One region of the Actinacidiphila sp. bgisy144 genome, then DNA from elsewhere that is predicted to be linked to it. Evidence: riboswitches for the same ligand, from Rfam matches in the RefSeq annotation. Region 1 holds a riboswitch; each other region holds the start of a gene.
What was found. Region 1 has a riboswitch for cobalamin ahead of cobN (cobaltochelatase subunit CobN). Riboswitches for the same ligand answer to the same signal wherever they lie in the genome.

Region 1 (7,499 bases):
AGGACCGGCGGTAGATGGCCGCACCGTCCTTCTCGTACGCGTAGGGGTACGCGGAGCCCGGGGGGACCGGGGGCACAGGGGGCACGGTGGTCTCGCTCATTCGGTCGGCGCGCCGCGGCGCGCGGCCGCCACGGTGGCGGCGAGGTCGGCGGGCCGGGGGTGGGCGCTTCGCAGCGGGGCCCCGGTACGGAAGAGGTCCACACGGTAGCCGTTCGAGGTGGCGACGACTTCGACGCGGTCGGGGGTGCGGGGGCGGCCGCAGGTGCGGGAGCAGCCGGACCAGTGGACGGGGAGGGGGCGGGGGGTGGCGCCCCCGGGTTCCCCGCTCCCGGGTTGTGTGCCCTCGGGCTGTGTGTCCCCGGGTTCCCCGCTCCCGGGGGTGGGGCGGGAGGGCTCGGCGTCCCCGGGTGCCGGGTGGACGAGGGCCGCCGCGTCCGCGCGGACGTCGGCGAGCGACTTCGCGCAGCCGGGCCGCCCGGCACACGCGCTCACGCCCACCCACGGGGAGCCCGGGTCCGTCACCAGTCCGGCCGCCGCGAGCGCGGCCAGCTCCGCCCGGGCCCGGTCGGCGGGCACCCCGGGGACGACGGCGCCGCGCCACGGGGTGAGCCGCAGTTGCGCGGCCGGGGTGCGGGCGGCGAGCGCGCACAGGGCGCGCCACTGGTCGGGGGTGAGGCGGCCGAGGGGGGCGAGGACGGAGAGGGCGAGGGGGCCGCCGGGGGCGGCCGGGTGCGGGATGGGGCCGAGGGCGGGGGAGGCGGTGTGTGCGGCTTTCCCCCGGGTGCCGGCGGGGGAGGCGGCGGGCGGGGCCGCGGTGGTGGCGGGCGGTGCGGTGAGACGGCCGGCGAGGTCCGCGGTGAGGGCCGCGCCGCGGTCGGGCAGGTCGGCCACCCGCCACGCGGTGGGCTCGCCGCCGCCGTCGGGCGTGGCCGCGGCGAGGAAGCCCTCCGCGGCGAGCAGTGCGGCCCGGGGCGCGTCGGCGGCGGGAAGGCGGAGGGCCGCGTTGCGGCCGATCCGCAGCAGCGCCGTGCCGTCCGGCGCCGCGCGCAGCGTCACGTCGGGTCCCAGGGCCGCGACGTCGCCGCGCCCGTCGTCCAGCGCGAAGAGGAACCGCCCGGACAGCGCCGCGGCCGCCGCGCTCCCGCACAGCAGCCCGTCCAGCTCCCGCAGCCAGCCCCCGACGTCCAGGTGCCCCTGTCCGTCCAGGCCCGACAGCGGCGACGCCACGACGTTCCGTACCCGCTCGTGCGCCGCCGACGGCAGCAGCCCGGCCGCGCCCAGCAGTTGGGCCAGCTCCGCCCCGCAGCCCGCGGCCAGGCCGCGCAGTTGGACGTTGCCGCGCGAAGTGAGATGGACATCACCGTCGCCGAACCGCCGGGCCGCCTCGCCCAGCCGTTCGGCCTGCGCCGCGCCGAGCACACCGCCCGGGACGCGGACCCTGGCCAGCGCGCCGTCGTCGGCGGTGTGCAGCCGAAGGGCCCCCGGGCAGGCGTCCGCCCGGCCGCGCGGGGCCCGGGCGCCTTCCCCTACCGCCGCGTTGACGTCCGCCGGGCATGCGTCGGCGGCCGGCCGCGGCGGCTGGACGGGCTGGTCGGGGGCGGTGGACATGGCGGCGAGCATACCGACCGTGCCACAAATCGGGTCATCTGCCGAATGCCTACGGCGCTTACTATGCTCCCCGTGCGGACCTTCCGGTTCGCCATTGCCGCAGACGGCGACAGGGGAGGAAGCCCGGTGCGAATCCGGCGCGGTCCCGCCACTGTGAACTTGGCCACCGGTGCCTCCGGCGGTCGAGCGAGCCAGGAACTCCCGCCGTCCGACACCACCCGGGGCGCGGACACCCCGAGGAAGGGTTTTCGTTGTGACCGGATCATCCGAGTTGCCCCGTTCCGCCGACTCCAGCACCACCGCCCCGGTGCGGGGTGCCGAGGAACTGCCCCCGGCCGAAGCGCCTTCGCCCGCCGGTGAGCAGGGGCTCGGCGGGCCGCATCCCGAACGGGTGCTGCTGCTGAGCACGTCGGACACGGACCTGCTCAGCGCTCGGGCGGCCGGGGGACCGGTGGCGTACCGGTTCGCGAACCCGACGCGGGTGGACGTGGCGCTGCTGCCGGAGCTGCTGGAGGGCGTCGGCCTGGTCGTCGTACGCCTGCTGGGCGGACTGCGGGCGTGGCAGGAGGGGCTGGACGCGCTGCTGGCGACGTCCCTGCCCGTGGTGGTGCTCAGCGGCGAACAGGCGCCGGACGCCCAGCTGATGGCGGCGTCCACGGTGCCGGTGGGCCTCGCGGCCGAGGCCCACGCGTACCTGGCGCACGGCGGCCCGGCCAACCTGGAGCAGCTCGCCCGCTTCCTGTCCGACACGGTGCTGCTCACCGGCCACGGCTTCGAACCGCCCGCGCCCGCGCCCTCCTGGGGCCCGCTGGAGCGTACGGCCGCCGCGGCGCCCGCGGACGCCCCCGCCGTCGCCGTGCTCTACTACCGCGCCCACCACATGAGCGGGAACACCGCGTTCGTCGGCGCCCTGTGCGACGCGATCGAGGCGGCCGGGGCCCGGGCGCTGCCGTACTTCGTCGCCTCCCTGCGCACCCCCGAGCCCGGACTCGTCGCCGAACTGTCCGCCGCCGACGCGATCGTCACCACCGTGCTCGCCGCCGGCGGCACCCGCCCCGCCGACGCGTCCGCGGGCGGCGACGACGACGCGTGGGACGCGGGCGCGCTCACCGGCCTGGACGTCCCCGTGCTCCAGGCGCTGTGCCTGACCGGCTCGCGCGCCGCGTGGCTGGCCAACGACGAGGGCGTCTCCCCGCTCGACGCGGCCACCCAGATCGCGGTGCCCGAGTTCGACGGGCGGCTGATCACCGTCCCGTTCTCGTTCAAGGAGGTCGACGCTGACGGCCTGCCCGCCTACGTCGCCGACCCCGAGCGCGCCGCCCGCGTGGCCGGCATCGCCGTACGGCACGCCCGGCTGCGGCACATACCCGCCGCCGACAAGCGCCTGGCCCTGGTGCTGTCCGCGTACCCCACCAAGCACTCCCGCATCGGCAACGCGGTCGGCCTCGACACCCCCGCCAGCGCGATGGCCCTGCTGCGCCGCCTGCGCGAGGAGGGCTACGACTTCGGGCCCGACCCCGTCCCCGGCCTCGACGCGCCGTCCGACGGCGGTCCCTCCGACGTCACCCCTTCCGACGGCTCCCCCCTCCACCCCGGCGACGCCCTCATCCGCGCCCTCATCGACGCCGGCGGCCACGACCAGGACTGGCTCACCGAGGAGCAGTTGGCCCGCAACCCCGTCCGGGTCCCCGCCGCCGACTACCGCCGCTGGTACGCCACCCTGCCGCGGGAACTGCGCGACGCGGTCGAGGAGCACTGGGGCCCGCCGCCCGGCGAGCTGTTCGTCGACCGCAGCCGCAACCCCGAGGGCGACATCGTGCTCGCCGCCCTCCGCCACGGGAACCTGCTGGTCCTCATCCAGCCGCCGCGCGGCTTCGGCGAGAACCCGATCGCGATCTACCACGACCCCGACCTGCCGCCCTCCCACCACTACCTGGCCGCGTACCACTGGATCGCCGCCCCCGCCGCGGACGGCGGCTTCGGCGCCGACGCGATGATCCACCTCGGCAAGCACGGCAACCTGGAGTGGCTGCCCGGCAAGAACGCCGGCCTGTCGGCGGCCTGCGGCCCGGACGCGGTCCTGGGCGACCTGCCGCTGGTCTACCCGTTCCTGGTCAACGACCCGGGCGAAGGCACCCAGGCCAAGCGCCGCGCCCACGCCACCCTCGTCGACCACCTCGTGCCGCCGATGGCCCGCGCCGACTCCTACGGCGACATCGCCCGCCTCGAGCAGCTGATGGACGAGCACGCCCAGATCGCGGCCATGGACCCGGCGAAGCTCCCGGCGATCCGCGCCCAGATCTGGACCCTCATCCAGGCCGCCCGCCTCGACCACGACCTGGGCCTGGCCGACCGCCCCGACGACGAGGGCTTCGACGACTTCCTGCTGCACGTCGACGGCTGGCTCTGCGAGATCAAGGACGCCCAGATCCGCGACGGCCTGCACGTCCTCGGCCAGGCCCCGGCCGGTACCGACCGGGTCAACCTGGTGCTGGCGATCCTGCGCGCCCGGCAGATCTGGGGCGGCACCGCGGCCCTGCCCGGGCTGCGCGAGGCGCTGGGCCTGGACGAGTCCGCCGCCACCCGCACCGCCGCCGACGCCATCGAGGAGCGCGCCCGCGCCCTGGTCCAGGCGATGGAGGACGCCGGCTGGGACCCGGCCGCCGTGCCCGCCGTCACCGCCGGCAGCGGCGAACAGGTCGCCGCCGTCCTGGAGTTCGCCGCCCGCGAGGTGGTCCCCCGGCTCACCGCGACCACCGACGAGATCGACCGCACCGTGCACGCGCTGGCCGGCGGCTTCGTGCCCGCCGGGCCGTCCGGCTCGCCGCTGCGCGGCCTGGTCAACGTGCTGCCCACCGGCCGCAACTTCTACTCCGTCGACCCCAAGGCGGTGCCCTCCCGGCTCGCCTGGGAGACCGGGCAGGCGCTCGCCGAGTCGCTGCTGACCCGCTACCGCACCGACAACGGCGACTGGCCGGCGTCGGTGGGCCTGTCACTGTGGGGCACCTCCGCGATGCGCACCGCGGGCGACGACATCGCCGAGGCGCTGGCCCTGCTCGGCATCCGACCGGTCTGGGACGACGCCTCCCGCCGCGTCACCGGCCTGGAGCCGGTGCCGCTGGACGAGCTGGGCCGCCCCCGGATCGACGTCACCCTGCGCATCTCCGGCTTCTTCCGCGACGCGTTCCCGCACACCGTGGCCCTGCTCGACGACGCGGTGCGGCTGGCCGCCTCCCTCGACGAGCCCGACGACCGCAACCACGTACGCGCCCACACCCGCGCCGACCTCGCCGAGCACGGCGACGAGCGCCGCGCCACCACCCGCATCTTCGGCTCCCGGCCGGGCACGTACGGCGCCGGGCTGCTCCAGCTGATCGACTCCCGCGACTGGCGCACCGACGCCGACCTCGCCGAGGTCTACACCGTCTGGGGCGGCTACGCCTACGGCCGCGGGCTCGACGGCCGCCCGGCGCGCGGCGAGATGGAGACCGCCTACCGCCGGATCGCCGTCGCCGCGAAGAACACCGACACCCGCGAGCACGACATCGCCGACTCCGACGACTACTTCCAGTACCACGGCGGCATGGTCGCCGCGGTACGGGCGCTGCGCGGCACCGCCCCCGAGGCGTACATCGGCGACTCGACCCGCCCCGAGACCGTCCGCACCCGCACCCTCGTCGAGGAGACCTCCCGGGTCTTCCGCGCCCGCGTGGTCAACCCGCGCTGGATCGAGGCGATGCGCCGGCACGGCTACAAGGGCGCCTTCGAACTCGCCGCGACCGTCGACTACCTCTTCGGGTACGACGCGACCACCGGTGTCGTCGCCGACTGGATGTACGACAGGATCACCGAGGCGTACGTCCTCGACCCCGCCAACCGGGCCTTCCTCCAGGACGCCAACCCCTGGGCGCTGCACGGCATCGCCGAACGCCTGCTGGAGGCCGAGTCCCGCGGCATGTGGGCCGAGCCCGACCCCGAGGTGCTCGCCGAGCTGCGCCAGGTCTTCCTGGACACCGAGGGCGACCTCGAAGGCGGCGACGCCGGGGAGGGCGAGGAGTGAGCCCGGCGCGGCCGTAGGATCGCCCGAGCCGGGCACCCGACCAGCAGGAACCGACATCCGACCAGCAGAAGCCGGGCACCCCGAGCCGGGGCCGGGCCCCCGACCAGGAGGAGAACCGCCGATGCGCGTCGCCGTACTGGACGACTACCAGCAGGTCGCCGAGTCGCTGGCCGACTGGTCCGGGCGGCTGCCCGGGGCCGAGCCGGTCTTCTTCCCCCGGCACCTGGCCGACCGCGACGCGCTCGTCGCCGCCCTCGAGCCGTTCGACGTGGTGGTGGCGATGCGCGAGCGCACCGCCTTCCCCCGCGAGGTCCTGCGGCGGCTGCCCCGGCTGCGGCTGCTGGTCACCACCGGCATGCGCAACGCGGCCATCGACCTCGCCGCGGCGGCCGAGTTCGGCGTGCTGGTCTGCGGCACCCGCTCGCACCCGACCGGCACCGCCGAGCTGACCTGGGCGATGATCCTCGGCCTGGTCCGGCAGGTCGCCGACGACGACGCCGCGATCCGGGCCGGCGGCTGGCAGCGGCGGGTCGCACCGGACCTGGCGGGCGAGGTGCTGGGCGTCGTCGGCATGGGGCGGCTCGGCGCGCGGGTCGCCGCGGTGGGCGCCGCGTTCGGCATGGACGTGGTGGCCTGGAGCCCGCACCTCACCGCGGAGCGGGCGGCGGCCGGCGGCGCCCGGGCGGTCGGCAAGGACGAGCTGTTCGCCACCGCGAAGGTCGCCACCGTGCACATGGTGCTCGCCGACGCCACCCGCGGGATCGTCGGCGCCGCCGAACTCGGCGCCATGCGCCCCGACGCCTACCTCGTGAACACCTCGCGCTTCGGGCTGATCGACGAGGACGCGCTGCGCCGCGCCCTGGCCGCCGGCCGCCCGGCCGGCGTCGGCCTCGACGTCTACGACACCGAGCCGCTGCCCGACGGCCACTGGCTGCGCACCGCGCCCCGCACCCTGCTCTCCCCGCACATGGGCTACGTCACCGACACCACCTACCGGATCTTCTACGCCGACGCCGTGGAGGACATCGAGGCGTGGCGCGCGGGCGCCCCCATCCGCACCCTCTGACGGCCGGGCCCGTTCGCCCCTGCCTCAGCGCATGCCCGCGGACGTCAGCAGCTCGCGCGCCCCGGCCGCGTCGATCGACTCCGCCAGCTCGCGCAGTGCGCACCGGTCCGGCAGCAGCCCGGCGGCGTGCGCGCGGCGGGCACCGCGGTCGAGTTCGTGCCACAGGAACGGGTTCGCCACCAGCACCCGCACCTCCACCGACGCCCGCCCGCCGAACGCGTCGCGCAGCACCACCCGGCGGTCGATCTCCCCCAGGAACCGCGCCGAGACCAGGTGGTCGGTGTGCACCCGCCGCCGGCGCAGCAGCCCGCGCACGTCCAGCCAGCCGTCCCCCGCGGTGGTCCTGGCCGGCAGCAGGATCGCGAACAGCACCAGCGCGAGCGCCCCGCACACCGCCAGCCGCGGCACGCTCAGCCGGCCGTTCCACGCGTCGGTCACCAGCGCCACGGCCAGCACCGCCGCGGCCGCGCCGTACGCGCTCCACAGCCGCCCGGCCCACGCCCGGTCGCACGCCACCGCGGGCCCGCCCTGCCGCCGAGCCCGTATCCGCACCCGCAGCCGAGCCCGCACCCGAGCCCGCAGCCGTGGCTCCGCCCCGGAGCACTCCCCACGTCCCATGGCCCCGACGCTAGTTCCCCCACCCCCGCCCGCCGCCGCCCTTGACGCCCCCCTGACGCCCCGCCCCCGCTTCCTGGCTCCCCCTTTACACCCCCATGGCCCCCACCAGGTGCGGAGCACGGGTGGCGGTGGGGGCGCGGGGCTCCG
Region 2 (7,499 bases), on a different contig from region 1:
CCCGCGGCCTCCGGCTGCGCCGGGGTGTCGGCCGGGGCCGGGCGCGCCGGCGGCGGCACGAAGTCCTTCTGCCGGATCAGCAGCGCGCTGAGCACCGCCGAGACGATCGCCACGACCGCGCCGATCCACAGGATCAGGTTGAGCCCGCCGGTGAAGCCGTGGTGCTCGCTGCGGGTGGTGAACACGGTGCCGAGCACCGCGATCGCGGTGGCCAGGCCGACCTGCCGGGCGGTGGCGTTCACCCCGGAGGCGACCCCGGCCTGGGCCGGGGCGACCACGCCGACCGCGGTGGAGGCCAGCGGCACCGTGACCATGCCCGCGCCCAGCCCGGAGACGATCATCCCGGCGAGCAGGTGCGTCCACGTCGAGGACTCCGTCACCCCGGTCATCAGCGCGATGCCGACGGCTATGAGGACGAACCCGGCGCTGATCATCAGCCGCACCGGCACCGCGGAACTCAGCCGCCCGGCGGTGGTGGACGCCACGAACATCGCGCCGGTCAGCGCCAGCAGCCGCAGCCCGGCCTGCGCGGGCGTGTAGTGCAGGTCCTGCTGGAGGTAGAGCACGAGGTAGGTGATGAGCGCGTAGATCGAGGCGTTGAGGCCGAACGCGGCCACCAGCCCGCCGTTGAAGGTGGGTTTGCGGAACAGTGTCAGGTCCAGCATGGGGTGCGCGGTGCGCCGCTCCTGGACGCCGAACGCGGCCAGCAGCACCGCCGCGCCCGCCAGCGTGCCCCACACCTTCGCCTGCGACCAGCCGTCGGAGGCGTTGATCAGCCCGTACAGCAGCAGTGACAGGCCGCCGCTGAAGGCCACGAACCCGGCCCAGTCCGGCCGGGCGGCCGACGGGTTGCGGGACTCCTCCAGCTTCAGCAGGGTGATCGCCACCACGGCGACGCCGATCGGCACGTTGACCCAGAAGATCCAGTGCCAGCTCAGGCCGCTGGTGAGCGCGCCGCCCAGCACCGGGCCGACGGCGACCGCGATGCCGAGGATGCCGCCGTAGATGCCGAAGGCCAGGCCCCGTTCACGGCCCTGGAACGCCTGGCTGAGCAGCGCCAGCGAGGTCGCCCACACCACGGCGCCGCCGATGCCCTGGCCGGCCCGGGCCAGCGCCAGGAAGAGCGGGCCGGTGGCCAGGCCGCACAGCAGCGAGCCGATCGTGAAGACCGCGGTGCCCGCCGCGTACAGCCGCCGCCTGCCCCATAAGTCGGCGAGCGAGCCGCCGGTCAGCAGCCCGGCCGCCAGGGCCAGCGCGTAGGCGTCGATGACCCATTGCAGGTCGGACAGCGACGAGTGGAAGTCGTCACTGATGTCGGGCAGGGCCACGTTCACGATGGTGATGTCCAGGACGAGCATGAACACTCCGGCCACCACGGCCACGAGCGTCCACCATTTGCGTGCCATGCGGGATCTCTTCCTCTCGGATCAGGTCAGGTGGGGCCCGCCGGGCCGCGGCTTCGCGGCTCGGCGGGCCCGCGGGGCCGGGTCAGGCCCGGGCGAACTCGGCGCGCACCAGCGGGGCCACCTCGGCGGCGAAGCGCTCGCGGTCCTCCGCGTGGTCCAGGCCGAACAGCAGCGGGAAGGTGAACCCGGCGCGCACCACGGCCGCGAGCTGCTCGGCCACCTGCTGCGACGACCCGGCGACGACGCGCCCGCCGGCGGCGGGCCCGCCCAGGCGGATCTGCACGTTGCAGGCGCAGGTGAGGCTGTCCGGGTCGCGTCCGGCCGCGCGGGCGGCGGCCCGCACCCGGTCCCGCAGCGCCACCGCCTCGGTCAGGCTGAGGCGTTGCAGCGACGGCAGCCAGCCGTCCGCGAGGCGCCCGGTGACGGCCAGCGCCCGCGGTCCGTAGGTGCCCAGCCACACCGGGACGGGGTGCGCGGGGCGCGGCTCGATGCGGGCGTCCTGGACGGAGAAGTGCCGGCCGCGGAACGTCGTCCGGGGCTGCCGCCACAGGGCGCGGATGATCTGCACGGCCTCGTCGAGGGCCGCGACCTTCTCGCCCGGTGTGCGGGTGCTCAGCCCGAAGGCGGCGAACTCGGCCTCGTAGCCGCCGTTGCCCAGGCCCAGCACCAGCCGCCCGCCGGAGAGCCGGTCGAGGGACTCGGCCATCTTCGCCAGGACCGCGGGGGCGCGGTAGGGCAGTCCGAGTACGTCGGTGGCCAGGGTGATCCGGTCGGTCGCGGCGGCCAGGAAGCTCAGCGCGGTCCACGGCTCCCAGGTGGCGCGGTCGCTGTGCAGGTGGTCGCTGAGCGCGAACAGGTCGTAGCCGAGCTGTTCGGCGTGGCGTGCCTCGGCCACCAGCAGGTCGGGGTCGGGGCCGCGGTAGTGGGAGACGAGGCCGAAGCCGAGCTGCGTTCCTTCGACGGGGCTCATCGCGCGGCCTCCCCGGTCGCGGGCGCTCCGGTTCCGTCGGCCGCGAACGGCCGGGTGCCTTGCACCACCGGGCGGTCCGGGTCGGCCGACCACGCCGACCAGGAGCCGACGAAGAGCGCGGCGTCCGGCAGCCCGGCCAGTTCCACGGCGAGCAGGTTGTGGCAGGCGGTGACGCCCGAGCCGCAGTGGAACACCACCTCCTCGGCCGCGGTCAGGCCGAGTGCGGCGAACCGGGCGCGCAGTTCGGCGGGCGGGCGGAAGAGGCCGCCGGCGGTGAGGTTGTCCTGCCAGGGGGCGCTGAGCGCGCCGGGCAGGTGCCCGGTGCGGGTCTCCCCGGCGTGGGCGTCGGCGCCCGAGTAGCGGGCGGCGGCGCGGGAGTCCAGGAGCAGGGCGGTCGGCGTGCGGCCGGCCGCGGCCGCCTCGTCGGCGTCGCGCAGCAGGTGGGCCGGCCACGGAGTCACCTCGCGGGTCACCGGCGCCCGGGTCACCGGTCCGGTCTCCAGGGTGCCGTCCCACGCGGCCAGGCCGCCGTCGAGCAGGGCGGCCCGGCGGCCGGTGCGCCGCAGCAGCCACACCAGGCGCGCGGCGAACCCACCGCCCTGGTCGTCGTAGGCGACCACCACGCTGTCGTCGGCGATGCCGAGCCGGCCGAGCCGCGCGGCGAACTCCTCGGCCGCGGGCAGCGGGTGGCGGCCGCCGGCCGCGGTGCCGGGCGCGGCCAGATCGGTGTCGACGTCCACCCATACGGCGCCGGGGAGGTGCCCGGCGAGGTAGGCGTCGCGGCCGGAGCGGCCGTCGAGGTACCAGCGGACGTCGGCGAGTACGAGGGTGCCGTCCGAGGCGGTGTCCGGGGTGGCCGCTGTACGCTCCCGTACCCAGGCGGCCGGGACGACCGGCGGTATCTGCGGGGCTGTGGGCGCGGGTATGTGCGCGGGTATGCCGTCCGGGGTGCTCATACGGCGCCCCCGACCTGGGCGACCGAGGGGGCCTGGGCGGCCGGGGGTGCGGCGACGGTACCGCCGGTGGGGCGGTCCGCGCCGAGCCCCGCGACCTGCGGGATCACGTCGGAGGCCACCAGCTCCATGGCGCGGGCGACCTTGGCGTGCGGGATGCCGCCGATGTCGACGGACAGCAGGTGCAGGTCGTGGCCCCACAGGTCGTGGAGCCGGCCGAGCTTGTCGACCACCTCGGCGGGGCTGCCGCAGATCGCCGAGCCGGGGCCCACCAGGTCGTCGAAGTCGAAGGCGAGCGGTCGGGCGCCGACCGGCAGCTTCGCGCCGCGGAAGTAGTTGGCGTAGTACTCCCGCCACTGCTCGCGGGCCTGCGCGGTGGTGTCGGCGACGAAGACGTGGCTGGCGGCGCCGGTGCGCGCCTGCTCGGCCGGGCGGCCGGCCTTGGCCCACAGCTCGCGGTAGAGCGCGAACATCGGGGCGTGGGTCTGCGGCGGGCGGGCGGTGGTGCCGAAGACCATCGGCAGCCCGGTCTCGACCGCCAGGTGCACCGAGTCCGGCTTGGAGCCGCCGCTGACCCACACCGGCGGCCGCGCCTGGTGCAGCCGCGGCTGCACCCGCACCGCGTCCAGCGGCGGGCGGAAGGCGCCCTGCCAGGTCACCTCGGGCTCGTCCTCGGACCACAGGCGCAGCAGGAGTTCGAGGTTCTCCCGCTTGCGGTCGGCCTTGCTCTCCGGCGGCTGGGCGAAGACGGTGTAGGGGTCGGGGAAGAAGGACGCGCCCGCGATGAGCTGGAGCCGCCCGCCGGAGAGCTGGTCGAGCGTCGCGTAGTCCTCGGCGACCAGCACCGGGTCGCGGTTGGCGACCAGCGTGGTGCCGGTGGCCAGGGTGATGGTGGAGGTGCGGGCGGCTATCGCCGCGAGCACCACCGGGGGCGCCGATATGACGTCGCGCTCCCCGAAGTGGTGCTCCCCCACGGTGAACCAGGAGAAGCCGAGCCGCTCGGCGAGCACCGCGCTGCGGACCACCTCGTCGAGGCGCTCGGCCTGGGAGACGCGGTGCCCGGTGAAGGGGTCGCTGAGTAGGGTGCCGAAAGTGATGGTCCCGATATCCATGTGCACGGTCCTCTGGCGGGTTGACGGAAAGCCCTCAAAGTAAAGTACAACGTGCATGGTAAATTGGGCAACGGACGACGACCCGTATCGGAGGCTTCCCCTGAGTACCCCACCGACGGCCCCCGCCCGCAAGGCGGCACCGGAGCGCCCCGGCCCCGCCCGAACCGGCGGGCGGGCCGGCAAGCGCGACGCCATCACCCAGGGCGCCCGGACCGTCTTCGGCCGCGAGGGCTACAGCCGCACCAGCATCGAGGCGATCGCCGCCGAGGCCGGCGTGTCCACGCGCACCATCTACAACCACTTCGAGGGCAAGGACCAGCTCTTCTCCGACGTGGTCCACGACAGCGCCGGGCAGGTCGCGGACGCGTTCGTAGCGACCGTCGAGAAGCAGGTGACCGGCACCGACCCGCGCGCCGACCTGCTCGCGCTCGGCCGCGCCTTCGTCGGCCAGCGCACCCAGTTCCCCGAGCACTTCGCGATGATCCGGCAGATCAAGGCCGAGGTGCAGCACTTCCCCGCCGCCGTGATCGACGCCTGGCAGCAGGCCGGGCCGCAGCGCGTCCAGCGGGAGGTCGCCCGGCGGCTGGAGCAGCTCGCCGGCGCCGGGCTGCTGCGCATCCCCGAACCCGCCCGCGCCACCGTGCACTTCATCGCCCTGGTGACCTCGGAGATCACCATCCGCCCCCACGGCAGCCCGCCGCTGGGCGCGGCCGAGATCCGCGACTGCGTCACCCGCGCCGTCGACGCCTTCCTGCACGGCTACGGCACCGACCGCCCGTCCTGACCTCCGCTCCGCACTCCCCTCGCGCGGCCCTTCCCGTCAACTCCGGGCGGGGCCGCGGCCGTTGGCACCGGGCCCTGCCCCCGCGCCGGTGCGGGCCCTCCGCGCCCCGTGATCCGGCCGGCCGGGCGGGGCGGCGCGTTTGGTAGCGTGCGCGTGCCGTGGTGCACGGGAAACCGGTCGGAAGCCGGTGCGGCCCTCGCCACTGTAGTCGCGGAGTTCCGCGGCCCTGCGCCGACCGTCCCCACGACGGTCGGGGCCACTGGGCGGACCGGCAACGGACGCCTGGGAAGGCCGGCCGTGGAGCGTCGACGCGAAAGCCAGGAGACCGGCCACGGCGCGACATCTTCCACGAGGGTTTGGAGTACACGTGCCGAGCAGCGCCCTGCGCCCGTTCCGCCATATCAGCCGTCTCATACGCCCGGGCGCCCGGGCCCGCACCCGCCCGCTACGGCTGCCGGCCGCCGCCGCGGCCCTGCTGGCCACCGGGTGCCTGGCCGCCTGCACGGGGGCGCCCGCCGCGAGCGGCCCGGCGTCCTCCGCCACCGCGCGCAGCAGCATCGCCCCGGTCAGCGTGCGCAGTTGCGGCGTGGCCACCACCGTCGCCGCGCCCCCGAAGCGGCTGGTCACCCTCAACGAGGGCGCCACCGAGGTCGCCCTCGCGCTGGGCCTCCAGTCGCGGATGGCCGGCACCGCCTACCTCGACGACACGATCCCGGCGAAGTGGAAGGCCGCCTACGACTCCGTGCCGGTGCTCAGCAAGGAGTACCCGTCCAAGGAGAAGCTCCTCGCCGCGCGCCCCGACTTCCTCTACGCCTCCTACACCAGCGCCTTCACCGGCAAGGTCGCCGGCACCCGCGCCGAGCTGGCCGCCGAGCACATCGGCTCCTACCTGTCGCCCTTCGGCTGCGCGGACGCGAAGCAGGTGCCCACCGCGTCGTTCGAGGCGGTGTGGGGCGAACTCGCCGACATCGCCGCGGTCTTCGGGGTGCCGCAGCGGGCGGCCGCGATCGAGCGGCAGCAGAAGACGGCGCTGGCCGCACTGGCCGCCCAGGGCGCGGGCAAGGGCCTGGACGTGCTCTGGTACGACTCCGGCACCAAGTCCCCCTACGTCGGGGCCGGCCACGGCGGACCGCAGACCGTCCTGGACGCGGTCGGCGCGCACAACGTGTTCGGCACCCTGAAAGGCGGCTGGCAGAACGTGAGCTGGGAGCAGGTGGCCGCCGCCGACCCGGACGCCATCGTGCTCGCGGACGCGAGCTGGGACAGCGCCGCGGCCAAGATCTCCTATCTGGAGCACGACCCCGTGCTGAGCCGGCTCGCCGCGGTGCGCCGGCGCGCGTTCGTCGTCGTGCCGTTCTCGGAGTCGACGCCCGGCGTGCTCCTGGCGGACGGCGCGGCCCGGGTCGCGGCCGGTCTGGCCGCGCTGCCCGCCGCGTCGTGACGGCCGCGGACCGTACGCGTACGCGTACGCCCGACCGCGCCCGCGACCGTACGGCGGCCCGCTCGGCTGCGGTGCTGGCCGCGGCCGCGGTGGCGCTGCTGGCGGTGTGCCTGCTCGGCCTCGCGATCGGGTCGGTGCACGAGCCGCCGCGAGTGGTGGCCGACGTCCTGCTGCGGCGGCTGGGCCTGGGCGACCACCATGTGACGCTGCTGGACGACCAGATCGTCTGGCAGCTGCGGCTGCCGCGGGTGGTGGGTGCGGCGGCCACCGGCGCCGGGCTCGCGGTGTGCGGCGCGGTGCTCCAGACGCTCACCGGCAACGACCTCGCCGACCCCTACCTGCTGGGCATCTCCGACGGTGCCGCCGTCGGCGCGGTCACCGTACTGGTGCTCGGCGTCGGCGCGTCCGGCGCGGCGGCCGCCGGTGCGCTGCCGGTGGCCGCGTTCGCGGGGGCGCTGCTCGCGGCGGCGCTCGTCATGGCGCTGGCCGGTGCGGGGTCCTGGTCGCTGTCCGGGACCCGCACGGTCCTCGCCGGGGTCGCGGTGGGGCAGATGTGCGCAGCGTTCACCTCGTTCGTGGTGCTCGTCCTGGGCGACCGGGACGCCGCCCGCGGTGTCATGGAGTGGACGCTCGGCTCGGTGGCCGGGGTGCGGTGGCACACGGCGCTGTTCCTCGCGGCGGTCGCCGTCGCCGGAACGGCGGTGGCGCTCGCCGCGGCCCGGGACCTGGACGCCTTCGCCTTCGGCGAGACCGCGGCACGCTCCTTCGGCGTTCCGGTGGAACGGCTGCGGTGGCTCCTGGTCGGCACCTGCGCCCTGGTGACGGCCTGCCTG
Region 3 (7,499 bases), on a different contig from region 1:
GGCCGTACACCCCCGGGCGGCCCGACTCCGTGGTGCGGGTCAGCACGACCTCGTGCGGCGTCACGCTGTGCACCGTCACCGCCCCGCCCGGTGGCGGGCCCGCCACCCCCGGGTTCAGGGCGAACCTCGATCCGTACCGGCCCGCCGCCAATGCGGCCGCGCCGGCACTCACCACTGTCGTGGCCGCCACGGCCACCGCGTGTCGAAAGCGCATCACCCTCACTCTGCTACCCCCTCCGGGCGGGCGCCACCGCACCCGACGTGTGCCCCCTCCCACGGGGGTGCCGGGACCTTCCGGCCCGTGGGTAGCTTGTCGCGCAGTTCCCCGCGCCCCTGGAAATGCTTCTGGTCTTCCGTGGCGGGGCTCCGCACCGTCTGCTCTGTCCGGAGGTTCCCGGACCTTGCGGCCGGGAAGTGGCTGGTCGCGCAGTTCCCCGCGCCCCTGGAAATGCTTCTGGTCCTTCCGGAGCAAGCCGACGTCCCTCCTGCACCGGGTCAGGTCACTCCGGTAGGACCAGGTAGCTACCCAGGGGCGCGGGGAACTGCGCGACAAGCCACCCACTCACCGCAAGGTCCGGGAGCCGTCGGACAGGGGCACCCCCGGGCGGGCCCGCACCACGGGGTACCCGGGCGTGCTCAGGGGCGCGGGGAACGGCGCGACAAGCCACCCACGGGCCGGAAGGTCCCGGCACGGGGGGACGGGGGCACCCGGGGGGTCAGGGTTGGCCGTAACCACGGAACTTGGTTCCCGCGGCTTCGAGTTCCGTGGGGGTGAGGGTCGTGGGAGTGGAGCCCGTGGAGGTCGCGGTGAGCCAGACGCGGCACATCCATTCGAGCTGGGCGCCGCGGTCGTAGGCGCGGTCGAGGGTGTCGCCGAGACTGATCATCCCGTGGTTGCGCATGAGGCAGGCGGTGCGGTCGCCGCGGAGGGCGTGGAGGACGGCGTCGGCGAGTTCGGGGGTGCCGTAGAGGGCGTAGTCGGCGACGCGGACGGGTCCGCCGAGCTCCGCGGCCATGTAGTGGATGGCGGGCAGCTCGGCGACGAGCGTGGAGACGGCGGTGGCGTGCGGTGCGTGGGTGTGGACGACCGCCCGCGCGGGGGTGCCGCGGTAGACGGCGAGGTGGAGCGGGAGTTCGCTGGTCGGTCTGAGCTCGCCGCGCACCTGCCGCCCGCTGGCGAGGTCGACGCCGACGAGGTCGCCGGGCCCGAGCCGGTGGTAGGGCACGCCGGTGGGGGTGACCAGGACGAGGTCGTCGCCGACGAGGGCGGAGACGTTGCCGGAGGTGCCGACCACGAGGCCGTCCGCGACGGTGCGGCGGGCCGCGTCGACCACGTCGGACCAGGTCTGCTGTGCTGCGTCGTGCACGGGAACCCCTTGCTGCCGTTGGTGCCGCTGATACCGGTTCGAGGGTGCCACGGGCGGACCGACCACCAAAGAGCACGGATTACAGCTCGCTTCACCGGTCCGCGGGATCACGCAGGAGTGCGCCAGGGCGTCGCGCCGACCGCTCCCGACCGCTCCGCACCCCTTCCCGATCCCCCCGCGTTCACCGATGATTCATGTCAGCACCCCGAGTCTGCCGCGAGTTCACCTTCCGTTCATCAATGCTCCGTACGTTCACCTCGCCACTGCCCGACCGAACGATTGCTGGGCCCATGGAACACATCACGCTCCTGATCGGACTCGTGATCGCCACCGCTCTCGTCTTCGACTTCACCAACGGCTTCCACGACACCGCCAACGCCATGGCGACCACCATCTCGACGGGGGCCCTCGGACCCCGCGTCGCGGTGGGCATGTCAGCCGTACTCAACCTGGTCGGCGCCTTCCTGTCGGTGGAGGTCGCCAAGACGATCTCCGGCGGGATCATCGACGAGTCGGCCGGCATCAGACCCGCGATGATCTTCGCTGCACTGGTCGGCGCGATCGTGTGGAACCTGGTGACCTGGCTGGCCGGGCTCCCCTCCAGCTCCTCGCACGCGCTCTTCGGCGGACTGATCGGCGCCACCCTCGTCTCGGTCGGCGCGCACGGCGTGCACGGGGACGCGGTCGTCATGAAAGTGATCATTCCGGCAGTGGCCGCGCCCGTGGTGGCCGGCCTCGCCTCGATGCTCGCCACCCGGCTCACCTACCGGCTCGGCCGCGCCGCCGATCCGGCGGCCACCTCGCGCGGCTACCGGGTCGGGCAGATCGCCTCCGCCGGGCTGGTGTCCCTCGCGCACGGCACCAATGACGCGCAGAAGACGATGGGCGTCATCACCCTCACGCTCATCGCCGGCGGTTCGCTCGCGCCCGGGTCCGACCCGCCGCTGTGGGTCATCTGCGCGGCCGGCACCGCGATCGCGCTGGGCACGTACATCGGCGGCTGGCGGATCATCAGGACCGTCGGCCGCGGCATCACCGACATCCAGCCGCAGCAGGGGTTCGCGGCGCAGACCGGCGCCGCGGCGACGATCCTGGCGTCCTCGCACCTGGGGTTCGCGCTGTCGACGACGCAGGTCTGCTCCGGGTCGGTACTCGGGGCCGGGCTCGGGCGGCGCGGGGCGGTGGTCCACTGGGGCACCGCCGGGCGCATGGTCGCCGCGTGGGCGCTCACCCTTCCCGCGGCCGGGCTGGTCGCCGGCGCCGCGGCCTACCTCGCCGACCGCGGGACCTGGGGGGTCACCACGGTCGGCGTGATCGGCCTCGCGGTGTGCGCGGTGGTCCGTACGGCGGCCCGCCGCAAGCCGGTCACGCACGCGAACGTCAACGACGCCGCGGCCGCCGAGGCCCCCGTCCCGGCCACGATCCCGGTCCCGGCCGCACCGGCCGTCCACCTCACCCCCGCGGTCCACGTCGTCCCGGTCACCGTGGTCGACAGCGCGTCCGAGCCCGCGGCCGAGCCGCAACCCGCCCCCGGGCCCGCCGTTCCGGCGGCCTCCCCCGTCCCGCCTCCCGCCTCCGCTCCCACCACGGTCTGAAAGGGCACGCCATGAGCATCGACTGGCACGCGCTCGGCACGGTCCTCGCGGTCACACTGCTGTCCACCGTCGGCCTCGTCGGGGTCTTCACGCTCGGCATCGTCGGGCTCTCCCGCCCCTCGTCCGCCCAGGGCACCGCGCTCCTGACGCGCACCGGCGCCTACCTGTGCTTCGCCGCCTGCGCCGCCGCCGTCGCCTACGGCATCCACCTCATAGCCAGCTGAGCGCACCCTCCCTCCGCCGTCACCCGGCCCGCCGCCGGGACCCGCCACCTGGGTCCCGGCGGCGGGCTGTTCGCATGCCGGCGCCCGCGGGCCCCTCTCCTGTTTTCGCCGATAACACTCTGACCGAATCATCGATCCCCATCTGTGTTATCGTTGATCTCGTCAGATCGTATCGACGAAAACAAGGAGGACGCCATGTCCACCAGCGCCACCCCTGTCCGCGTCGCCCTGGTCACCGGTGGGTCCGGTGGCATCGGCCGGGCCGTCGTCCGGCGGCTCGCCCGCGACGGGTACGCCCTGGGCATCCACTACGCCGGCAACAAGGCCGCCGCCGAGGCGCTCGCCGCGGAGATCACGGGCGCCGGGGGCCGGGCCGTCACCGTCGGCGGCGACGTCGCCGACGAGCACGCCATGGCCGCCGCCTTCGATACCGTGGAGGCCGCCTTCGGCGGTCTGGACGCCGTCGTGCACACCGCCGGCGTGATGCGGCTGAAGCCGATCGTCGACCTGGACCTCGCGGAGCTGGACGCGGTGCACCGCACCAACATCCGCGGCAGCTTCGTGGTCGACCAGCAGGCCGCCCGCCGGCTGCGCGCGGGCGGGGCCATCGTGAACCTCTCGACCTCCGTCGTGGGGCTCCAGTTCCCCGGCTACGGGGCCTACACCGCCAGCAAGGGCGCCGTCGAGGCGCTGACCCTGATCCTCGCCTGCGAGCTGCGCGGCCGGGACATCACCGTCAACGCGATCGCCCCCGGGCCCACCGCCACACCGCTGTTCATGGCCGGCAAGGACCAGGAGACCGTCGACCGCCTCGCGGCCCAGCCCCCGCTGGAGCGCCTGGGCACCCCCGAGGACATCGCCGAGGTGGCCGCCTTCCTGGCCGGCCCCGCCGGCCACTGGGTCAACGGCCAGACCGTCCGCGCCAACGGCGGAATCATCTAGGAGGCAGGAACAGCCATGACACCAGCCACGACACACCGCACCGGTCCGAAGGTCATCGTCGTCACCGGCGCCTCCAGCGGCATCGGCAACCTCGCCGCCCGCTTCCTGGCCGGGGCCGGGCACACCGTCTACGCGGGCATGCGCGCCACCGCCGACCGCAACGCCCCCCGCGTGGCCGAACTCGCCGCGTACGCAGAGGCGGAGGGCGTGGACGTGCGCGGCATCGAGATGGACGTGCAGGACCAGGCGTCAGTCGACGCGGCGATCGAGCAGGTCACCGCCGAGCAGGGCCGGCTGGACGTGGTCGTCCACAACGCCGGCCACATGGCGCTGGGCCCGGCCGAGGCGTTCACCCCCGAACAGCTCGCCGCGCTCTACGACGCCAACGTCCTGTCCACCCAGCGCGTCAACCGCGCCGCGCTGCCGCACCTGCGCCGCCAGGGCGAGGGGCTGCTGGTGTGGGTGGGGTCGTCCTCCACCCGCGGCGGCCACCCGCCGTTCCTCGCCCCGTACTTCGCGGCGAAGGCGGGCATGGACGCACTGGCCGAGAGCTACGCCGCCGAGCTGGTCCGGTTCGGCATCGACACCGTCATCGTGGTGCCGGGCGCCTACCCGTCGGGCACCAACCACTTCGCCCACGCGGCCCGGCCGGCCGACACCGTACGGGACACCGCGTACGACGAGGCGTACGGCGCGGTGCGCGACTCCATGGCGCAGGCGCTCACCGACCTCTTCCCCGCGGGGCGGACCGTGGACGAGGTCGCGGACGAGATCGTCCGGGTGGTCGGACTGCCGCAGGGCGAGCGGCCGTTCCGCACCCACATCGATCCCAGCCGCGACGGCAGCGAGGTCGTGTCCGCGGTCAGCGACCGCATCCGCGCGGAGTTCTACCACCGCATCGGCATCCAGGAGCTGCTTCCCGAGCACGCCTCCCTCTGAGCCGGCCGCGCGCCCACCTGCCGGCGCGGGGCCGCAAAGCCGCAGGCAGGCCCGGTTGACGGGGTTTCTCCGGGCGTGGTGAACTGCCGGGAGCAATGCGGCGGCAGGAGAGGAAGTCGGTGCGAATCCGACGCGGTCCCGCCACTGTCACCGGGGAGTGCACTCCCGAAGCTGGAGGCCACGGCCGGCGCACGCCGGCGGGAAGGCCCGGGAGTGCGTTGATCCGGGAGCCAGGAGACTCTCACCGCCGGTCACGTCGAGCCAGGGCGCGGACCCTGAGTGAGGACTTCGCCATGCCCTGCACGCAGGCGGCACCCGCCCTGGCGGCCGCCGGTACCCGGATATCCGCGGCATGAGCGGCCGCCACCGTGCCTACGCGTACGGCGCCGCACTCGGCTTCCTCGGCGACCTCCTGATCGGCGACCCGCGCCGCGGCCACCCGGTGGCCGGGTTCGGGCGGGCCGCCGGCGCCCTGGAGCAGCGGATGTGGCGCGACGACCGGGGCGCCGGCAGCGCGTACGCGGCGCTGTGCGTGGGCGGCGCGGTGGCCGCGGCCGCCGTCGCCGAGCGGGCGGCCCGGCGCCGCCCGCTGCTGGGCGCGGCGCTGGCCGCGGCGGCCACCTGGTCGGTGCTGGGCGGCACTTCGCTCGCCCGGGAGGCCCGCACGATCGGCGCGGCGCTTCAGGCCGGCGACCTGGCCGCCGCCCGGGACCGGCTGCCGCACCTGTGCGGGCGGGACCCGGCCGCGCTGGACGCCGACGCGCTGGCGCGGGCGGTGGTGGAGTCGGTCGCGGAGAACACCTCGGACGCGGTGGTCGGCGCCCTGGTGTGGGGCGGGCTCGCGGGGGTGCCCGGGCTGGTCGGCTTCCGTGCCGCCAACACGCTGGACGCGATGGTCGGCCACCGCTCCCCGCGGCACCTGCGCTTCGGGTGGGCGGCCGCCCGGCTGGACGACGCGGCCGGCTACCCCGGCGCGCGGCTGACCGCCCTGCTCGCCGCGCTGGCCGGGCCGTATCCGGGCAGCGCGCTGGCCACCGCGCGCCGGGACGGGCCGCGGCACCCCTCGCCCAACGCCGGGCCGGTCGAGGCCGCGTTCGCGGGGGCGCTGCGGGTGCGACTGGGCGGCACCCTGGCGTACGGGGGGCGGGTCGAGCACCGGCCGGTGCTGGGCGCGGGGTTCCGGCCGCCGCGGCCGGCCGACATCGGGCGCGCGGTGCGGCTGTCCCGCCGGGTCGGCGCGCTCGCGCTGGGCGCGTCGGTGCTGCTGTCGGCGGCCCGCGGCCGGACCGGCACGAGGGGTGCGCGGTGAAGGGGCTGATGGTCGCCGGGACCGGTTCGGACACCGGCAAGAGCGTGGTGACCGCGGGGATCTGCCGGTGGCTGACCCGGCAGGGCCTGCGGGTGGCGCCGTTCAAGGGCCAGAACATGTCGCTCAACTCGTACGTGACCCGGGAGGGCGCCGAGATCGGCCGGGCGCAGGCGATGCAGGCGCAGGCGGCCGGGGTGGAGCCGTCGGCGCTGATGAACCCGGTGCTGCTCAAGCCGGGCGGCGAGCAGCGCAGCCAGGTGGTGGTGCTGGGCAGGCCGGTCGGCGAGCTGAGCGCGCGCGGCTACCACGGCGGCAAGCAGGCGGAGTTGCTCGGCACCGTGGTGGACTGCCTCCAGGAGCTGGGCCGTACGCACGACGCGGTGGTCTGCGAGGGCGCGGGCAGCCCCGCGGAGATCAACCTGCGCCGTACCGACATCGTCAACATGGCGGTGGCCAGGAGCGCGCGGCTGCCGGTGGTCGTGGTGGGCGACATCGACCGCGGCGGCGTCTTCGCGTCCTTCTACGGCACGACGGCGCTGCTCGCGCAGGAGGACCAGCAACTCGTCGCGGGCTACCTGGTGAACAAGTTCCGCGGTGACGTCTCGCTGCTCAGGCCGGGCCTGGACATGCTGCGCGGCCTCACCGGCCGCCCCACCTTCGGGGTGCTGCCCTTCGCGCACGGCCTGGGCATCGACGAGGAGGACGGGCTGCGGGTGTCGCTGCGCGGCGCGGTGCGCGAGTCCGCGGTCGAGGCGCCCCACGGCGAGGAGGTGCTGCGGGTCGCGGTGGCCGCGGTGCCGCTGATGTCGAACTTCACCGACCTCGACGCGCTGGCCGCCGAACCCGGTGTGGTGGTGCGGTTCGTGGACCGCCCGGACGAACTGGCCGACGCCGACCTGGTGGTGCTGCCCGGCACCCGCGGCACCGTCCGCGCGCTGGAGTGGCTGCACGCGCGCGGCCTGGCCGACGCGGTACGGCAGCGCGCGGCGCAGGGCCGCCCGGTGCTGGGCATCTGCGGCGGCTTCCAACTGCTGGCCGAGCGCATCGACGACGAGGTGGAGTCGAAGGCCGGTACGGTCCGGGCGCTGGGCCTGCTGCCGGTACGGGTCCGCTTCGCCCGGGA
Region 4 (7,499 bases), on a different contig from region 1:
GCTCAACTCGCCGGTGACCGTGGTCGAGTACGGCGACTTCGAGTGCCCCTACTGCGGGCAGGCCGAGGGCGTGGTGCGCGAGCTGCTCGCCGACTTCGGGGACGTGCGCTACGTCTGGCGGCACCTGCCGCTGACCGATGTGCACCCGCACGCGCAGCTCGCCGCGGAGGCGTCGGAGGCGGCCGCGCTCCAGGGCGGTTTCTGGGAGATGCGGGACCTGCTCATCACCAGCCAGGACGAGCTGGGCGTGAAGGACCTGCTCCGGCACGCGGACCGGCTGGGACTGGACGTGGACAGGTTCCGGCACGCGCTCAAGGCCCGCAAGGGCGCCGCGCGGGTCGCGCGGGACGTGGAGTCGGCGGACCTGAGCCGGGTCTCCGGCACGCCGACGTTCTTCATCAACGGCCGCCGGCACCACGGCGCGTACGACATCGCGAGCTTGTCCGCGGCCGTGGTGGCCGCGCGCGACCGGGCGGTGCTGGTGGACGGCGCCGGGCGCCAGGGGTGAGCGGCGGCGGCATGCCGACGGCCGGGCCGGGCACGGCGCTGTTGCCGTGCCCGGCCCGGCCGTCGGGGGCGGGCCTCAGGCCGCCCGGACCGCGTGCGGCGGCACCGGTTGCTGGTGGCCGCCACTGGCCATCATCCGGACCTCGCCCTCGGCGCTGATCTCGGCACGCACGATGCCGGTCTCGTCCTCGTAGACGGGGTAGCCGCCCGCGCCCGACGCGTCGGTGCGGTGGACGACGACGACGTCGTCCTCGACGGCGGGGGCCTGGAAGACCAGTTCGTAGACGGCGGGGTACTCCTCCATGGGCACACACCTCCCCAGGGCAGTACTCCATCATCGCGCAGATCGGCGGTTTCCGCCTCTCGGGGCGGGCCGCCGCGGACGTAGGCTGCCGGCATGGACACCGGCGTGGGCGCAGGCACGGGCACGGACGCGGGCATCGGCACGGACGCAGGGATCGGCGCCGAGGCCCTGGCGGCGCTGGCGCCCCTGCTGCCGCTGGTGTCGCGCGGCGGCGTCGTGGTGCTGAGCGGGGCGGGGCTGTCCACGGAGTCGGGCATCCCCGACTACCGCGGCGAGACCGGCCGGCGGCGGCGCGGCAGCCCGATGACGTACCAGGAGTTCACCGGCAGCGCGGAGGGCCGCCGCCGGTACTGGGCGCGCAGCCACGTCGGCTGGCCGTCGATCGCCGGGGCCCGGCCGAACGCGGGCCACCGGGCCGTGGCGCGGCTGGCCGCGGCCGGGCTGGTGACGGGCGTGGTCACGCAGAACGTGGACGGGCTGCACGCCGCCGCGGGCACGGCCGACGCGGTCGAGCTGCACGGCAGCCTGCACGCAGTGGTCTGCCTGGACTGCGGGGCCCGCGGGCCGCGTACGGACCTGGCCGAGCGGCTGGACGCGGCGAACCCGGGATTTCGCGCGCTCGCGGCCCGGATCGCGGCCGACGGGGACGCGGAGCTGCCCGCCGAGCACGTCGCGTCCTTCCGCCCGGTCGGCTGCGCGGTGTGCGGGAGCGGCGTGCTCAAGCCCGACGTGGTGTTCTTCGGCGAGCAGGTGCCGCTCCCCCGGGTGCACGCGAGCTACGCGCTGGTGGACGCCGCGTCGCTGCTGCTGGTGGCCGGCTCCTCCCTCACGGTGATGTCGGGGCTGCGGTTCGCGCGCCACGCGGCCAAGCACGGCACCCCGGTGGCCATCGTCAACCAGGGCCCCACCCGGGGCGACGACCTGGCCGCGCTCCGCCTCGACCTGCCGCTCGGCCCCGCTCTGACCGCGCTGGCCGAGCGCCTCGCCCCGGTCGGCTGAGCAGACCCGCGCGCTGGCCCGGGGCGGGCCGGGGGCGGCGAATACCAACGCCGTGTTAAGCCTGCGCCGCAGCCGGGACAGCCGCGCCCGGCCGTGCTTCCATGGGCCGCATGACCCCGTTCGTGAAGCGCCGCCACGTGGACTACGCGCGCGTCACGACCACGGGGTGTCCCGGCGCGCGCTGACGTCCGCCGCACCGCCGGACCGTCGCCGTACGCCTCGCGCCGTACGCCTCCGCCGTCGTCAACGCCCCGCCCCGCCCCCGGTGTCCACCCCCGGGGGGTACGGCCCCGCGGGCGCCGGTGGCGTACCCGCGCGCACCTCTGCAGGACACCCGCAGCGCCACCCGTACGCGCCCCAGCACAGGGAGAACCATGACCGAGCAGCAGCCCGTCGACGCCGTGACCGCCGGGCACACACCCGAGACCGCCGTCGCCGCCGCCACCGAGGAGCCGAACTGGTCGTTCGAGACCCGGCAGGTCCACTCGGGGGCGGTGCCCGACCCGGCGACCGGGGCGCGGGCGGTGCCGATCTACCAGACGTCGTCGTACGTCTTCCGCGACACCCAGCACGCCGCGGACCTGTTCGCGCTGGCCGAGCCGGGCAACATCTACACCCGCATCCACAACCCGACCCAGGACGTGTTCGAGCAGCGGATCGCCGCACTGGAGGGCGGGGTCGCCGCGGTGGCGCTGGCGTCCGGCCAGGCCGCGGAGACCCTGGCGATCCTGACGCTGGCGGGCGCCGGCGACCACGTGGTGGCCGGCTCGTCGCTGTACGGCGGGACGTACAACCTCTTCAAGCACACCCTGCCGCGGTTCGGCGTCGAGGTGTCCTTCGTCGACCCGGACGACACCGCCGCGTGGCGGGCGGCGGTGCGGCCGAACACCAAGGCGTTCTTCGCCGAGACGCTGGGCAACCCGCGCGGCAACGTGCTGGACGTCCAGGCCGTGGCGGACGCGGCGCACGCCGAGGGGGTGCCGCTGATCGTGGACAACACGGTGCCGACGCCCTTCCTGCTCCAGCCGCTGCGGCACGGCGCGGACGTGGTGGTGCACTCGGCGACGAAGTTCCTCGGCGGCCACGGCACCACCATCGCCGGTGTGGTCGTGGACGGCGGGAGCTTCGACTTCGGGGCGCACGCCGACCGCTTCCCGGACTTCTCCGCGCCCGACCCGAGCTACCACGGCCTCCAGTACTGGCCGGCGCTCGGCCCCGGCGCCTATGCGGTCAAGCTGCGGGTGCAGCTGCTGCGCGACCTCGGCCCGGCGCTGTCGCCGCACTCGGCGTTCCTGCTGCTCCAGGGTGTCGAGACGCTGTCCCTGCGGCTGGAGCGGCACTCCTCTAACGCGCAGGAGCTCGCGGAGTGGCTCCAGGCCCGCGACGAGGTCGCGGCGGTGCACTACCCGGGCCTGCCCTCCAGCCCCTGGTACGAGGCCGGGCAGCGCTACCTGCCGCGCGGTGCGGGCGCGGTGCTCGCCTTCGAACTGCGCGACGGCGCACAGGCCGGCCGGCGGTTCGTGGACGCGGTGCGGCTCTTCAGCCACCTGGCGAACATCGGCGACGTGCGCAGCCTGATCATCCACCCGGCCTCCACCACGCACAGCCAGCTCGACGAGGCGCAGCTCGCGCAGACCGGTGCGACGCCCGGCCTGGTGCGGCTGTCGGTCGGCATCGAGAACGTCGCGGACCTCAAGGCGGACCTGGAAGCAGGGTTCCGCGCGGCCAAGGGCGCGTCCTGACCGTGCCCGGCACGCCGCCGGTCCCCGGCGCCGGATCGCCCGCCGGCGCCGCCCCGGAACCCGCCGGCGGGGTCCTCCCGCCGCCCGCCTCCGGGGCGTGGCGGCCGGGGGACCCGCCCGGGCGGCGGCGCTGGCACCGCGCCCCGGGGCCGCTCGCGCTGGAGGCGGGCGGCGAACTGCCGGAGGTGCGGCTGGCGTACGAGACGTGGGGCCGCCTCGCGCCCGACGCCTCGAACGCGGTCCTGGTGCTGCACGCGCTGACCGGGGACAGCCACGTCGCCGGCCCTGCCGGGCCCGGCCATCCCACGGCCGGCTGGTGGGACGCGCTGGTCGGGCCGGGCCGGGCGCTGGACACCGACCGCTTCTTCGTGGTGACGCCCAACGTGCTGGGCGGCTGCCAGGGCAGCACCGGCCCGGCCACCGCCCGGCCGGACGGGCGGCCGTGGGGCGGCGCCTTCCCGTTCCTGACCCAGCGCGACCAGGTCGCGGCCGAGGCGGGCCTGGCGGACGCGCTGGGCATCGACCGGTGGGCGCTGGTGGTCGGCGGGTCGATGGGCGGCATGCGGGCGCTGGAGTGGGCGGCCGGCCGCCCGGAGCGGGTCGGCGCGCTGCTGCTGCTCGCCTGCCCGGCGGCGGCCAGTGCCGAGCAGATCGGCTGGGCGTCGGTGCAGCTGCGGGCGATCCGGGCCGACCCGGCCTGGCGCGGCGGCGACTACCACGGCGCCGGGCCGGGCGGCGGCCCGCACGCCGGTCTCGGCCAGGCCCGCCGGCTGGCGCACCTGACGTACCGCAGCGAGCCGGAACTGCGGGCGCGCTTCGGCCGGGACCCGCAGCGCGGTGAACTGCCCTGGCACGGCGGCCGGTACGCGGTGGAGTCGTATCTCGACCACCACGCGGACAAGCTGGTGCGCCGGTTCGACGCGGGCAGCTATGTGGTGCTCACCGAGGCGATGAACGCCCATGACGTGGGGCGCGGGCGGGGCGGCACCGCGGCGGCGCTGCGGCGGGTCACGGCGCCCGCGCTGGTGGCCGGGGTCGACTCCGACCGGCTCTACCCGACCGCGCAGCAGGAGGAGTTGGCGGCGGGCATCCCGGGCGCGGACCGGACGCGGACGATCCGCTCGCCGTACGGGCATGACGGCTTCCTCATCGAGGTGGATCAAGTGGCGGCGCTGGTCGGGGAGTTGATGCCGCCTCCGGCGGCGCGGCGGCCCCCGCGCGGTGTGGCGGGAAGCAGGTGACATGCGTTGACGTGCCGGTTCGCCCGCCCGTACGCTGGTCGTTCGTGATGGTGTGAGGAAGCCGGTGGAACTCCGGCACGGTCGCGCCACTGTGTACCGGTCGCCTCTGGGGGCGTCCGGGAGTCAGATACTCCGCCGTCACGCCGCCCCACTCGAACCGAGGGACGCTGTATCCCCGAAGGAGGCCCCACCCGTGAGTTCTGTGTCCACCCCTTCGTCGACCGAGGCCACGCCGGTCGTCCTGCCCGTCTCCAAGGCGGTGCTCTGGCTGGTCGGCAGCGCGCTCCTGGCGCTGGCCGCCTACTACTTCATCGGCGTCGACCAGGGCGCGGTGTCCGTCTTCGGCCGGGACATGCACATCCACGAGTTCGTGCACGACGCGCGGCACTTCCTCGGCTTCCCCTGCCACTGACGACAACAGGCAGGCGGACAACTCGACATGGAGAAACGACTCGTACTGCGCGGCGTGCTCGCCGGCGCGATCGGCGGGCTGCTCGCGTTCGTCTTCGCACGGATCTTCGCCGAACCGCAGATCAACCGGGCGATCAGCTACGAGAGCGGCCGGGACGCGGCGCAAAGCGCCCTAGACAAGGCCGCGGGCCTGCCGGTCTCGCCGGACGGCCCCGACCTGTTCAGCCGCACCGTCCAGGCCGATGTCGGCATGGGCGTGGGCCTGGTCCTCTTCGGTGCCGCGATGGGCGCCCTCTTCGCGGTGGTCTACACGGTGTGCCTGGGGCGGGTCGGCGGCGTCCGGCCGCGCACGCTGGCGCTGCTGGTGGCCGGCGGCGGCTTCCTCGGCTTCTACCTGGTGCCGTTCGTGAAGTACCCGGCGAACCCGCCCGCGATCGGGCACGAGGACACCATCAAGGCCCGCACCGGGCTCTACCTGGTCATGGTGGTCTGCTCGATCACGCTGCTCGCGCTGGCGGTGTGGCTGGGGCGGCGGCTCCAGGGGCGGTTCGGCACGTGGAACGCCACGCTGCTGGCCGGTGCGGCCTTCGTGGCCGCCATCTGCGTCGTGATCGGCCTGCTGCCCGCGCTGGGACACCTGGCCGCCAACCGCGAGCAGTACGGCGACCACGCCACGGAGACACCTCAGCCGCTGACCGACCCGGCGGGGCGGATCGTCTACCCGGGCTTCCCTGCGGACGTGCTGTTCCGGTTCCGCTTGTACTCGGTGGCCGCGCAGCTGCTGCTGTGGTCGGCGATCGCGCTGGTCTTCGGGCCGCTTTCGGAGCGGGTGCTGAGCGCCTCGCCGACCGGCCGCGCCGCGCGGGCGCCCCGGGTCGGCCCGGTGGAGGCGTGAGGGGGCGCCTCGGCGCGCCACCTCACCCTGCCGCGGCAGGGTGGCGCCGTGCACGGCGATGAGACGAGAGCGGCCCTGGCGGAGCTGGGGCCGTTCTTCGCGGTCGAGAGCGCTGCGGCGGCCGACGCGGCCGGCGGCGGCTCCGGCTGGCGGTCGATGGCCGAGCTGGCAGACGGCAGCGGCGTACTGGCCGCCCGCGTGGCCGCCGTACGCGGGGTGCTGGCCGCGGGCGGCGGGCAGCAGCCGGACGCGGTCGAGGAGCGGGTGGCCGCGTCCGTGACCCACCTGGGCCTGGTGGCCCGGCTGCTCTCCCCCTACCTGGCGCTGGCCGTGCTGTACGGGCACGTGCCCGGCGCCGTACGGCTGTCCGACCTGCGCTGGCAGCCCGCGCTCGGCGGCCCCTACCCGCTGGCCCTGCCGGGGCTGCCCGGCCGCGCGGCGGACCCGCCCGCCCCGGCGGAGACCGGGCCCGCGGAGACTGGTGGGGTTGCGGACGCGTTCGCGGCGGCGGTCCTCTCCGGCCCGGTCCGCGAACTGACCGCGGCCTGCGCGGATTCCCGCGTCTCCCCGCACGTCCTGCGGGGCAACACCGCGTCCGCGCTCGCCGGCGCCGCCCGCATGGTCGCCGCGGCCCGCCCGGAGGCCGCCGCGCGGGCCCGCGCGCTGACCGGGCTGCTGCTGGCCGGCGGCCCGCTGCGCGGCGCCGGGCACCTCACCCCGGCGGACGCCGGCGGGGGCCACGGCGCCTTCCGGCGGCGCAGCTGCTGCCTGATCTACCGGGCCGCGCCGGGGCACGCCGGGGCGCTGTGCGGCGACTGTGCGCTCTCCCGTGTGCCGGTGCGCCCGGGATGAAGCAGGTCAAAGCGTTGCGGGCATGAGGACCCGGTCTTGTTGCGAGCAACTTGCAACAAGTAATGTGTCGCATCGAGGTGTCCCGCCCCCGGTCGCAAAGGACGCAACGTTGACCTCCATCATCCAGACCCGCCCCGCCGCGGGGTCCCGCCTCCAGCGGATATCGGCGTCGATGTCGCGTGCCGAGTGGACCCGGCTGGGCGGTATGGCCGGCTTCATCGTGGCGCTGCACGTCATCGGCTGGTTCACGCTCGCGGTGATCGTCGCCCCGCACCACTACCGGACGGGCACCGGCGTCTTCGGGGTCGGCATCGGCGTCACCGCCTACACGCTCGGGATGCGGCACGCCTTCGACGCCGACCACATCGCCGCGATCGACAACACCACCCGCAAGCTGATGGGCGAGGGCAAGCGGCCGCTGTCGGTCGGCTTCTGGTTCTCGCTCGGCCACTCCTCGATCGTCTTCGGGCTGTCCTTCCTGCTCTCCCTGGGCATCAGGTCGCTCGCCGACCCGGTGGCGCACGACAACTCCGGGCTGCACGACGTCA

Region 2: linked by a shared signal. The riboswitch ahead of AC3EVP_RS05890 (ABC transporter substrate-binding protein) and the one ahead of cobN (cobaltochelatase subunit CobN) in region 1 are both predicted to bind cobalamin.
Region 3: linked by a shared signal. The riboswitch ahead of AC3EVP_RS13150 (cobalamin biosynthesis protein) and the one ahead of cobN (cobaltochelatase subunit CobN) in region 1 are both predicted to bind cobalamin.
Region 4: linked by a shared signal. The riboswitch ahead of AC3EVP_RS16275 (CbtB domain-containing protein) and the one ahead of cobN (cobaltochelatase subunit CobN) in region 1 are both predicted to bind cobalamin.

The regions. Positions count from the first base shown of each region.
Region 1 is NZ_JBYIRM010000005.1:190,883-198,381, forward strand. It holds gene AC3EVP_RS08165 (precorrin-8X methylmutase) at 1-100, opposite strand, end outside; gene AC3EVP_RS08170 (hypothetical protein) at 97-1,608, opposite strand; cobalamin riboswitch at 1,693-1,815, shown strand; gene cobN (cobaltochelatase subunit CobN) at 2,000-5,668, shown strand; gene AC3EVP_RS08180 (D-2-hydroxyacid dehydrogenase family protein) at 5,790-6,734, shown strand; gene AC3EVP_RS08185 (hypothetical protein) at 6,759-7,352, opposite strand.
Region 2 is NZ_JBYIRM010000004.1:33,107-40,605, reverse strand. It holds gene AC3EVP_RS05915 (MFS transporter) at 1-1,406, opposite strand, end outside; gene AC3EVP_RS05910 (LLM class flavin-dependent oxidoreductase) at 1,489-2,376, opposite strand; gene AC3EVP_RS05905 (sulfurtransferase) at 2,373-3,332, opposite strand; gene AC3EVP_RS05900 (LLM class flavin-dependent oxidoreductase) at 3,329-4,441, opposite strand; gene AC3EVP_RS05895 (TetR/AcrR family transcriptional regulator) at 4,497-5,225, shown strand; cobalamin riboswitch at 5,368-5,573, shown strand; gene AC3EVP_RS05890 (ABC transporter substrate-binding protein) at 5,593-6,666, shown strand; gene AC3EVP_RS05885 (FecCD family ABC transporter permease) at 6,663-7,499, shown strand, end outside.
Region 3 is NZ_JBYIRM010000009.1:45,847-53,345, forward strand. It holds gene AC3EVP_RS13120 (alpha/beta hydrolase) at 1-214, opposite strand, end outside; gene AC3EVP_RS13125 (class II aldolase/adducin family protein) at 717-1,367, opposite strand; gene AC3EVP_RS13130 (inorganic phosphate transporter) at 1,658-2,962, shown strand; gene AC3EVP_RS13135 (hypothetical protein) at 2,974-3,186, shown strand; gene AC3EVP_RS13140 (SDR family oxidoreductase) at 3,382-4,128, shown strand; gene AC3EVP_RS13145 (SDR family oxidoreductase) at 4,144-5,067, shown strand; cobalamin riboswitch at 5,177-5,308, shown strand; gene AC3EVP_RS13150 (cobalamin biosynthesis protein) at 5,420-6,376, shown strand; gene AC3EVP_RS13155 (cobyric acid synthase) at 6,385-7,499, shown strand, end outside.
Region 4 is NZ_JBYIRM010000012.1:112,021-119,519, forward strand. It holds gene nhaA (Na+/H+ antiporter NhaA) at 1-508, shown strand, start outside; gene AC3EVP_RS16255 (DUF6296 family protein) at 584-811, opposite strand; gene AC3EVP_RS16260 (NAD-dependent protein deacetylase) at 905-1,810, shown strand; gene AC3EVP_RS16265 (bifunctional o-acetylhomoserine/o-acetylserine sulfhydrylase) at 2,185-3,552, shown strand; gene metX (homoserine O-acetyltransferase MetX) at 3,555-4,793, shown strand; cobalamin riboswitch at 4,792-4,947, shown strand; gene AC3EVP_RS16275 (CbtB domain-containing protein) at 4,987-5,205, shown strand; gene AC3EVP_RS16280 (CbtA family protein) at 5,233-6,099, shown strand; gene AC3EVP_RS16285 ((2Fe-2S)-binding protein) at 6,148-6,951, shown strand; gene nicT (Nickel transporter NicT) at 7,124-7,499, shown strand, end outside.